3 regions of the Streptomyces sp. NPDC048442 genome follow, and region 2 is predicted to be linked to each of the others. Evidence: riboswitches for the same ligand, from Rfam matches in the RefSeq annotation. Region 2 holds a riboswitch; each other region holds the start of a gene.
The links. Region 2 has a riboswitch for cobalamin ahead of AB0D18_RS02890 (CbtB-domain containing protein). Riboswitches for the same ligand answer to the same signal wherever they lie in the genome.
Positions count from the first base shown of each region.

Region 1: another riboswitch for cobalamin. It lies ahead of AB0D18_RS11070 (cobalamin biosynthesis protein); the one in region 2 lies ahead of AB0D18_RS02890 (CbtB-domain containing protein).
Region 3: another riboswitch for cobalamin. It lies ahead of AB0D18_RS19505 (iron ABC transporter permease); the one in region 2 lies ahead of AB0D18_RS02890 (CbtB-domain containing protein).

Region 1 covers NZ_JBEZKB010000005.1:346,038-349,299, reverse strand. Annotated here, with positions in the region: gene AB0D18_RS11080 (inorganic phosphate transporter) at 131-1,423, shown strand; gene AB0D18_RS11075 (hypothetical protein) at 1,437-1,658, shown strand; cobalamin riboswitch at 1,802-1,940, shown strand; gene AB0D18_RS11070 (cobalamin biosynthesis protein) at 1,977-2,969, shown strand; gene AB0D18_RS11065 (cobyric acid synthase) at 2,966-3,262, shown strand, end outside.
Region 2 covers NZ_JBEZKB010000001.1:604,418-607,679, reverse strand. Annotated here, with positions in the region: gene AB0D18_RS02905 (hypothetical protein) at 1-315, shown strand, start outside; gene AB0D18_RS02900 (class F sortase) at 420-1,115, shown strand; gene AB0D18_RS02895 (CbtA family protein) at 1,082-1,912, opposite strand; gene AB0D18_RS02890 (CbtB-domain containing protein) at 1,930-2,148, opposite strand; cobalamin riboswitch at 2,183-2,345, opposite strand; gene AB0D18_RS02885 (GAF and ANTAR domain-containing protein) at 2,644-3,262, opposite strand, start outside.
Region 3 covers NZ_JBEZKB010000012.1:58,448-61,709, forward strand. Annotated here, with positions in the region: gene AB0D18_RS19495 (ABC transporter substrate-binding protein) at 1-271, opposite strand, end outside; gene AB0D18_RS19500 (ABC transporter ATP-binding protein) at 286-1,065, opposite strand; gene AB0D18_RS19505 (iron ABC transporter permease) at 1,065-2,087, opposite strand; cobalamin riboswitch at 2,301-2,444, opposite strand; gene AB0D18_RS19510 (hypothetical protein) at 2,417-2,770, opposite strand; gene AB0D18_RS19515 (hypothetical protein) at 2,747-3,007, shown strand; gene AB0D18_RS19520 (glycosyltransferase family 4 protein) at 3,044-3,262, opposite strand, start outside.

The DNA of each region.
Region 1 (3,262 bases), on a different contig from region 2:
GCCGTTCCGGTGAAAGCGGAACGGCGGCGCGGCGTTTCGGGTCACCGGGACGCCCTGCCCAGTTCACCTTCCGTTCACTCGGGTTGCTTACGTTCCAACAGCCACTGACCTCAAACGATTGCCTGGGTAAATGGAACACATCACGCTCCTTCTCGGAATCGTGATCGTCACCGCTCTCGTGTTCGACTTCACGAACGGTTTCCACGACACTGCCAACGCGATGGCCACCACCATCTCGACCGGCGCTCTCAAACCCAAGACGGCGGTGGCCATGTCCGCCGTGCTGAACCTCGTTGGTGCTTTCCTCTCCGTCGAGGTCGCGAAAACGATCTCCGGCGGGCTCATCAACGAGAGCGGCATCACGACAGAAGTGATCTTCGCGGCGCTCGTCGGCGCGATCCTCTGGAACCTGTTGACCTGGCTGATCGGCCTGCCGTCCAGTTCCTCCCACGCACTCTTCGGCGGCCTCATCGGCGCCACCCTGATGTCGGTGGGCACCTCCGGCGTCAACGGCAGCGTCGTCATCACCAAGGTGCTGCTGCCCGCCATCGCCGCGCCGATCGTGGCCGGCATCGCCGCCTACCTGGCGACGCGGCTCACCTTCAAGCTGGCGAGCAAGACCGACGAGAAGGCCACCGCCAAGGGCTACCGGGCGGGCCAGATCGCCTCCGCCGGTCTCGTCTCGCTCGCGCACGGCACCAACGACGCACAGAAGACCATGGGTGTCATCACCCTGGCCCTGGTCACCGGCAACGTGCTGGCGCCCGGCTCCAACCCGCCCCTGTGGGTCATCGTCTCGGCCGGTGTCGCCATCGCCGCCGGTACCTACCTCGGCGGCTGGCGCATCATCCGCACCATGGGCAAGGGGCTCACCGACCTCCGTCCGCCGCAGGGCTTCGCCGCCCAGACCGGCGCCGCGACGGTCATCCTGGCCTCCTCGCACCTCGGCTTCTCCCTCTCCACCACCCAGGTCTGCTCCGGCTCCGTGATGGGCGCGGGCCTCGGCCGCAAGGGCGGCGTGGTCCGCTGGTCGACCGCGACCCGGATGTTCGTCGCCTGGGGTCTGACGCTGCCGGCGGCCGGTCTGGTCGCCGCCGCCGCGGAGTACCTGACGGGTCAGGGCGCCTGGGGCGTCACCGCCGTGGCGGTCCTGCTGGTCGCGGGCTCGGGCCTGATCTACGTCCTGTCGCGCCGCAAGCCGGTCGACCACACCAACGTCACCGCCGACGACCTGGACGCCCCGGCGACGGCCCCGGCAGCGCCCGCGGCCGAGCCCGCGGGCGTCGTCACGACCGCCATGGCGGCGGTCTCCCCTCCCCCGGCCGGTGTGTTCCCGCACGAGGTCACGCACTCCGCCACCGGCGACATAAAGGCCACCCTCCACTCCCCCGCCGAGGCGGCCCGCCCGGCCGCTTCGGTCTAAGGACGCACCCGACATGAACATCGACTGGGCAGCTCTCGGCACCGTCTTCGGTGTCAGTCTCGTGGCCACCGTGGGTCTGGTGGGCCTGTTCACCCTCGGCATCGTGGGCCTCTCCAAGCAGGCGAGCGCCGCCGCTTCGGGCGGCTCCGTGGCCATGGCGCGCACCGGCGCGTACGCCTGCTTCGCGCTGTGCGCGGCGGCCGTGGCGTACGGGATCTTCCTGATCGTCGCCTGAACCCGCGCGTCGTCGGCACCACCCGTCGTCGCCCGCACCACGCTTCACCTCACCGCCCCGTGCCTCGCGCGCGGGGCGGTTCTGCGTACGCCCCCGAGTTCCGCGGAGCGGCGCAGGTCAAGCCCAGGTTGACGGGTGTTCTCGGGGCGTGGTGGACTGCCGGAGCCAATACGGCGGCATGGAGAGGAAGCCGGTGCGAATCCGGCGCGGTCCCGCCACTGTCACGTACCGACCCACCCGGTCGTACGGAAGCCAGGAACTCCCAGCCGCTCGTCACGTCGAACCAGGGCGCGGACCCTGAGTTAAGGACACATCACCATGCCCGGCTGCGGAACCCGCAGTTCAGCCACCCCCTGCCCGAGTCCCGCCCGCGTCTTCGCGTACGGCGCCGCCGCCGGACTCCTCGGCGACCTCCTGCTCGGCGACCCCCGGCGGGGCCACCCCGTCGCCGCTTTCGGACGGGGAGCGGGCGCGGTGGAGCGGATCCTGTGGCGCGACCACCGCGGCTGGGGCGCACTGCACACCCTGGTCTGCGTCGGCGGGGCCGCCGGGGCGGCGGCCGTCGCCGCGCGCGCCGTACGCCGCTCCCCCGTCGCTTCGGTCGCCCTGACCGCCGCCGCCACCTGGTCTGTTGTCGGCGGTACGTCGCTGGGGCGCGAGGCCCGTGCCATCGGCGGAGCCCTCGCCTCCGGTGACCTCGACGTCGCCCGCGAGCGGCTGCCGCACCTGTGCGGGCGGGACCCGCAGGCCCTGGACGGGCAGCAGATGGCACGCGCGGTCGTGGAGTCGGTCGCCGAGAACACCTCGGACGCGGTCGTGGGCGCACTGGTGTGGGGCGCGGTCGGCGGCGTGCCCGGTCTGGTGGCCTTCCGGGCGGTGAACACCCTGGACGCGATGGTCGGCCACAAGTCGGCTCGCCACCGGCGCTACGGGTGGGCCTCGGCCCGCCTCGACGACGTGGCGGGCTGGCCCGGCGCCCGGCTGACGGCCGCGCTGGCCGTGCTCGCCGGGGACGATCCCCGGGGTGCGGTACGGGCCTGGCGCGCGGACGCCGCGAAGCACCCGAGCCCCAACGCGGGGCCGGTGGAGTCCTCGTTCGCCGGCGCCCTGGGCGTCACGCTCGGCGGGACGCTGTCGTACGCGGGACGCGTGGAGCACCGGGCCGTGCTGAACGGGGAGACCGGGCGGCCCGTCGCCGTACCGGACATCGAGCGTGCGGTGCGTTTGTCGCGCCGGGTGAATCTGCTGGCCCTGGCCGTGTGTGCGGCGGGGCGGCTGGCGGCCTCGTACGTGAAGGGACGTAACTCATGAGTGGCGGCGGGCTGTTGGTCGCGGGGACCACGTCGGACGCGGGAAAGAGCGTGGTCACGGCGGGGATCTGCCGGTGGCTGGTGCGGCAGGGGGTGAAGGTCGCCCCGTTCAAGGCGCAGAACATGTCGCTGAACTCGTTCGTGACGCGCGAGGGTGCGGAGATCGGGCGCGCCCAGGCGATGCAGGCGCAGGCGGCGCGGGTCGAGCCGACGGCGCTGATGAACCCGGTGCTGCTCAAGCCGGGCAGCGACAGGTCCAGCCAGGTGGTGCTGCTCGGCAAGCCGGTGGGCGAG
Region 2 (3,262 bases):
TCGCCCGCGTACTTCAACCCCGCGGCCGACGGCGGCCTGTTCGCCGAGGCGCGCATCCGCTCCGACGCCCAGGGGCGCGACTACGGCATCCACGTCAAGTGCGAGGACGGCGACGGCAGCGCCAGCGGCAACGTCACCGTCGTCCACCACAGGACCGAACCGACCGCCCCCGTCCGCGCGGGCGGCGGCGGCACCGCCCTGGCTGCAGAGTCCGACGGCCCCGGCACCTCGCACACCCTGATCGGCCTCGGCCTCGCGGCCGCCGCCGCCATCGCCATCGCCGGCCGCTCGGCCCGCCGCCGCAAGCGCCTTTAGGGGCGCGGGGCTGTGTCGAATCTGCGGCTCCGCCGCGTGGGCGCGACCAGCCACAACGAACCCGCACGAAGGCAACAAACCCGCCCGAAGGGAGCCCCGCAGCAATGAGCTCCGACCAGACCGCTTCCGGCAAAGGCCGGATGCTCACCGGCATCGCCTGGGCGGTGCTGCTCCTAGGACTGTGGCTGTGGGGCCGCGACCTCACCAACGGCCCGAGCGGCAACGCCGCTCCGACCACCGGTGACGTGGCCGCGGTGGGACGCCCACTGCTGCAGGTCGAACTGCCCGACGCGCACGAACCGGTCACGGGCGTACGCCCCGGCCGCCTCGACGTCCCCTCGCTCGGCATCAAAGCGCCGGTCAGCGCGCGCGGACTCGACGCCGGAGGTGCGGTCGACCCGCCGCCGTACGAGCAGCCGCGCGAGGTCGGCTGGTACCGGAACGGCACCCGCCCCGGAGCGAGCGGAGTCGCCCTGTTCGTGGGGCACGTCGACACCAGGAGCAAACCGGCCGTGTTCTACGGCCTCAGCTCCGCCCGTCCCGGCGAAAAGATCAAGATCACCGGGGCGGACGGAACAGTCACCGAGTTCACCGTCGAAGACGTCCAGGTCTTCAGCCGCGACAAGTTCGACGCGAAGAAGGTCTACGGACCCCGCGAGGACGGCCGCGCCGAGCTGCGCCTGATCACCTGCGGCGGTACGTACGACCACAACGCCCGCTCCTACACGGCCAATGTGGTCGTCTCCGCCTATCTGACGGGCGTCACTCAGGCCCCGGCGGTCGCCGGTGCCGAGTCTTGAGAAGACGCAGCCTGAGAGGACGCGGCCCGAGCGGGGGCGGGTGATCCGGCCCGCTTCGTGGCACGCAGCCCAAGACCGCCGAAGACCGCCGCGAACACGGCCCACAGCAGCACCTGCGACCCGAGCGACAGCACCCGGAAGTCCCACAACAGCGTTGCGGGTACGGGGACTTCGTCCGGATTGCCGGGCAGCAGGAACAGTACGGCGAGGGTGGCCGCCCCGATCAGGAACACCGCCCCGTGCCGCACCGGGTCCGCCTTGCCCGCCAGGCGTACGTACACCTGCCAGGCCAGCAGCATGCCCAGGACCGAGATGACGACGGCGGCCAGCCACAGCGTCTGGCGCTCGCCGACGGTGTTGGCGTCGCCGACGCCGGGCGGGGCTGCCGGGTAACGCAGCCCCGGCAGCAGCGCGACCGCGACGAACGCGGCGGCGCAGAACGCGAGGGCCCGCGGCCACGCCCGTACGAGGAAGCCGGTACGGCGGTGCACCAGCGCATAGGCGACCGCGAACAGCGCGCCCAGGGCCAGGCCGGCGACGACGGCCGTGACGACCAGGCCGAAGTGCTGCTGGGAGCGGGAGAACAGTTCCTCGTGGTGCTCCGCGACGGCGCCCGCCGCCGCGTGCGCGTGCTCCGCCGCCTCCGCCTTGGCCGAACGCGCCTCTTCGAGGACGATCGCCCTGTCCATCACGGGTTCGGCGAGCAGCAGCGAGAACAGGCCGGTGACCAGGCCTGCGGCCCCGCCCGCCGCGAGACCGCGGCCGAGCAGGGGAAGTACGGGACTCGGGTTGTTCATGGTGCGTACGGCCCCGATCAGTGGCAAGGGGCACCGAAGAGGTGCCGGCCGTCGTGCGAGAACTCGTGCAGGTAGCTGCCGGTCGCGGAGATGATGTGGCCGTTGTCCATGAACACGGCGTACAGCGCGATCAGGGCCACGATCACCGCGGCGGCCAGGATCATCAGATCCCGGGTGCGGGTGGTCGCGGCAGCCAGGTCGGTGGTCTGTGCGGACTGCTGGGCAGACACGGACATGTCGGGTGAGCCTCCTTCTGGGGTTTCCACGCCCCATGGCAGGAGGACGACGGGTCAGTTCCTGACTCCCACAGCCGCATGCGGCAGCTGTGGTCACAGTGGCGGGACCGCCCCGGAATCGCACCGGAGTTCCTGCTTACCGTCGCCTCGAAGTGTGGAGTTGTCCTCCGGAGAGTCCCAGCCTGGCAGTGCACTGTCAATACGCCCCAGGGGGGCGCGAGAACGCTCAGGGGGGCGTGAGAAGCACCTGGCCCGGCCGACTGCTCGCTCCCCCCGGAGCCGTCGGCCGGGCCGGTCCTCGACCGCGCGCGCACGAACTGCGGGAGAAGCCCGGCGCCGTCGCGGGAGGTTCTGGAGAAACCAACTCGGAACTGCGGGCCGGGGGCTGGGGCCGCCCTCCCACTCTAGAGGGCTCAAGCTCCGTTCTCCATAGGGGAATTGACGCAATGTCACAGCAAAGTCGCTGCGGGTGTAGCCCCAGTTGTCCCCACCGCGTCAGCGAGAACCGTTTTCTCCGCTCTTGTCCTGGGTGCGGGGCGTCCCGCGGGACTCCTTACGGGATTCCTTGCGGGGTTCCGTACGCGGCTTCGCACGGACCGCCTCCGAGTCCAGCGTCCCCTGTACCAGCTCCAGCGCCACCTCCGACAGCGCCAGCTGATTCCGGCGTGCGTACGACCGCATCCCGGCGAACGCTTCGTCCACCGAGACCGCCCACCGCTCGGCGAGCATCCCCTTGGCCTGCTCCAGGCGCACCCGGCTGGTCAGCGCCGACTGGAGCTGCCCGGTGAGCAGCTCGCTCTGCCGGATGGTGCGCTGCTGGAGGATGCCGATGGTCGCGGCGTCCGCGAGGGCCTGCGCCAGCTCCACGTCACCGGGCCCCAGCTCCAGCCGGGGCGTGGTGACGAACAGGTTGAGGGCGCCGATCACCGTGTCGCGCAGCCGCAGCGGGATCGCGTACGTGGCGTGGAAGCCGTACTCCCGGGCGCGCGGAGCGAACACCGGCCAGCGCTCCAGGATCTCCGCGGTGTCCAGGGAGACCGGCAGAACGGTCGTACGGCTGTGGAAGCAGTCCAGGCAGGGGCCCTCCTGGTGCTGGATCTCCAGCAGGTCGAGC
Region 3 (3,262 bases), on a different contig from region 2:
CGAGGTCGCCCTTGTCGTCGGGCATCACGAAGCCCGCCATGTTCTTTTCGAGGCCGAGCGCGAACATGATCTCGGTGATGCCGACGTCGTTGGTGACCACGCGCTGCGGGGCCTTGGCGTAGGTCTTCTTCTCGCCGCAGTTGTCGACGGTGACGGGGTAGTGGCTTCCGGCGGCCTTGTCGTCGGCGGCCGGCGTGACCTGTGCGCCGCAGCCGGTAAGAGCGACGGTGGCGAGGGAAGCGGCGACGGTGACGGCGGGTCGTATGCGCATGGGGCCGTGGTTCCTTACGGGGTGGCGGGCAGGAGGCGGTCGAACAGCAGCTGTACGGCGCCGGACTCGGGGTGCGGCACGCGGTGCGCCCGTACGCCGAAGACCTCGGCCAGCAGCTCGGGCGTGAGCACGTCGTGCGGGACGCCGTGGGCGACGATCCGGCCCGCGTCGATGACGTACAGCAGATCGCAGTGGAGGGCGGCGAGGTTGAGGTCGTGCAGTGCGGTGAGCACGGTCAGGCCGCTGCCGCGCACCAGGGCCAGTACGTCGAGCTGCTGGGCGATGTCGAGGTGATTGGTGGGCTCGTCGAGGACGAGCACCCGTGGCTGCTGGGCAAGCGCGCGGGCGATCAGGACGCGCTGCTTCTCGCCGCCGGAGAGGGTGACGAAGCCGCGTCCCGCGAGGTGGGCGGCGCCGACCCTGGCCAGCGCGGTCTCGCACACCTGCCGGTCCTCGTCGGTGGTGCGGGCCACCGACCGCTGGTGCGGCAGCCGTCCCATCGCCACGACCTCGGAGACAGTGAAGTCGAACTCGGCGACCGCTTCCTGGGGCAGCGCGGCCAGCCGCCTGGCGCCTTCGCGCGCGGTCATCGCGTGCAGGTCGTCGCCGTCGACGAGGACGGTTCCGCCGACGGGACGCAGCGCCCGGTAGACGCAGCGCAACAGGGTCGACTTCCCGCTGCCGTTGGGGCCGACGAGCCCGACGAGCTGCCCGTCGTCGGCGTGCAGCGTGACGTCCTCGACGAGGCGTGCCCCGGCGATCTCGACGGTCAGTTCGTCGATGTCGATACGCATCACACGCCTCCGAAGCTGTACGAGTTGCGGCGCATCAGCAGCACGAAGCACGGCACGCCGATGGCCGCGGTGAGGACGCCGACCGGGAGTTCGACGGGGGCGAGCACCGCGCGGGACAGGATGTCCACCCAGACCAGCAGGACCGCGCCCATGAGCGGGGCGACGGCGAGCAGCCGCCGGTGGTCGGCGCCGACCAGCATGCGTACGGCGTGCGGGACCATCAGGCCGACGAAGCCGATCGCCCCGCTGACCGCGACCACGGCGCCCGTGACGGCCGCGGTCACCAGGAACAGCTCCTTGCGCAGCCGTCCCGCGTCCACGCCGAGCGAGGCGGCGGTCTCGTCGCCCATGGCGAGGGCGTTGAGGCGGCGCGCCGACCACATGAGGTGGGTGAGGCCCGCCAGTACGGCGGTGGCGGCGATCGGTACGGAGGCCCAGTTGGCGCCGCCGAGGCTGCCGAGCAGCCACATCATCGCGGAGCGGGCGGCCTCGCCGCGTTCGGCGGCGAAGACCATGAAGGTGGTGATCGCCGAGAAGCCGTAGTACATCGCGGTGCCCGTCAGCACGAGCCGCAGCGGTGTCAGCCCGCGTGGCGTGCGGGCGATCGCGTACACCAGCGTCATCGCGAGGAGCGCGGAGCCGAAGGCGGCGGCGGACAGCGCCCAGACGCCGAGCGCGCCGAGCGCCCCGAAGAGCAGCACCGCGTTGGCGCCGACGGCCGCGCCCGACGAGATGCCGAGGACGAACGGGTCGGCCAGTGCGTTGCGCACCATGGCCTGCACGGCGACGCCGATGCCGGAAAGACCCGCCCCCACGACGGCGGCCAGTACGGCGCGCGGGAAGCGCAGTTCCCAGACGATGGTGTACGCCGGAACCTGCTCGGCGGATATGGTCCCGCCGCTCAACCCGGCCCACAGGTACCGCAGCACCTCGCCCCAGGTGAGCCCGGAAGCCCCGATGCCCGCCCCGCAGACCAGGGAGAGCAGGAGGGCGGCCCCCAGGACGACGACGAGCAGCGGCACGGACGCGCGCCGTGGCGGCGCGGGGCCGGCGCCGGCGCCGGCAGGGGTCGCATGCGAGGACGCGGTCGGCTGGTGTTCTGCGGTCGGCTGATGTTCGACGGACGTGGCCACGGGCGGTTCGCTTTCGCCTCGGGCCGTGCGCTGCGCGCCGGAAGCAGCGGCCCGGGACGCGGGGCGCCCTGTGCAGCACCTCTCGCAGTCCACGGCGAATTGACAGGAGCCTTCACCGCCGCGGGTAATCGGGCTCACGGAGCGTTGAGTCCACTCCGTCTACCGTTGCGGGTCAGCGCCGGACTCTCACCGGACTTCCCCCGCGGGGCGTCTGCAGCTTAACGCGTCGACCTGGCGGTATCCGCAGCCGCGGTCTCCCGGGACGGCTCGGCGAGGGTGGCACGGCGGAGGGCGGGGAGGGCCGCGGCAACGGCGAGCGTCGCGGCGACGCAGACCAGGCCGCCGGTGATCACGGCGGTGCGGGCGGTGGTGAGTTCGGCGAGGAAGCCGAGGCCCGCGTTGCCGAGCGCAGGGGAGACCGAGGCGGCGTCGATGAGGAGCAGGCCGACGAGGAGCCGGTGCCCCCGCACGTACCGCACGCCGTCCGCCACGGCCGCGAACGACTGGCTGACCCCCTTGCCCGTACGGCGGTGGCGGCGGGAGGCAGCGTGGAGCTGCAGGACGTCCTGCACGACCGCCCGCCCGCCCACCTGGGCCCCGCGGACCTGGAACACCTGCGACCGTCCTGGCTGCACCCGGCGGCCGAAACGGACACGGCGGGAACGGGCGCGGAGACGGACGTGGAGCTGCCGTATCCGAGCCGTCTCGGCGGGCTCAAGTTCCCTTCCCCCGACGCCCGGTTCGAGTTCTCGCTCACCCTCCTCACCGAGGGAGTCGCCGCACTCGCGCAGCAAGCGAAAGCCATCTGACCCGCCGCGCGGGAGCGGGCGGTCCAGGCGGCCCGCTCAGTCCCCGTAGCGCTCCAGCACGTCGAGCATCGCCTTCGGCTTCTGCCAGATGTCGCGTTCCTTGTGGGCCCAGTCGGACGCGGCCCGGCCGAGTGCGCGGGCCTCGTCGCGGTGGGCCGCCACCCAGCGCAGGCGCCGGGCCGTCGCCGCGACGTCGGGGACACCGCGTACTCCGCAGTGCCCCAAGTGCGGTTCGTACACGTCCTCCCAGTGCGA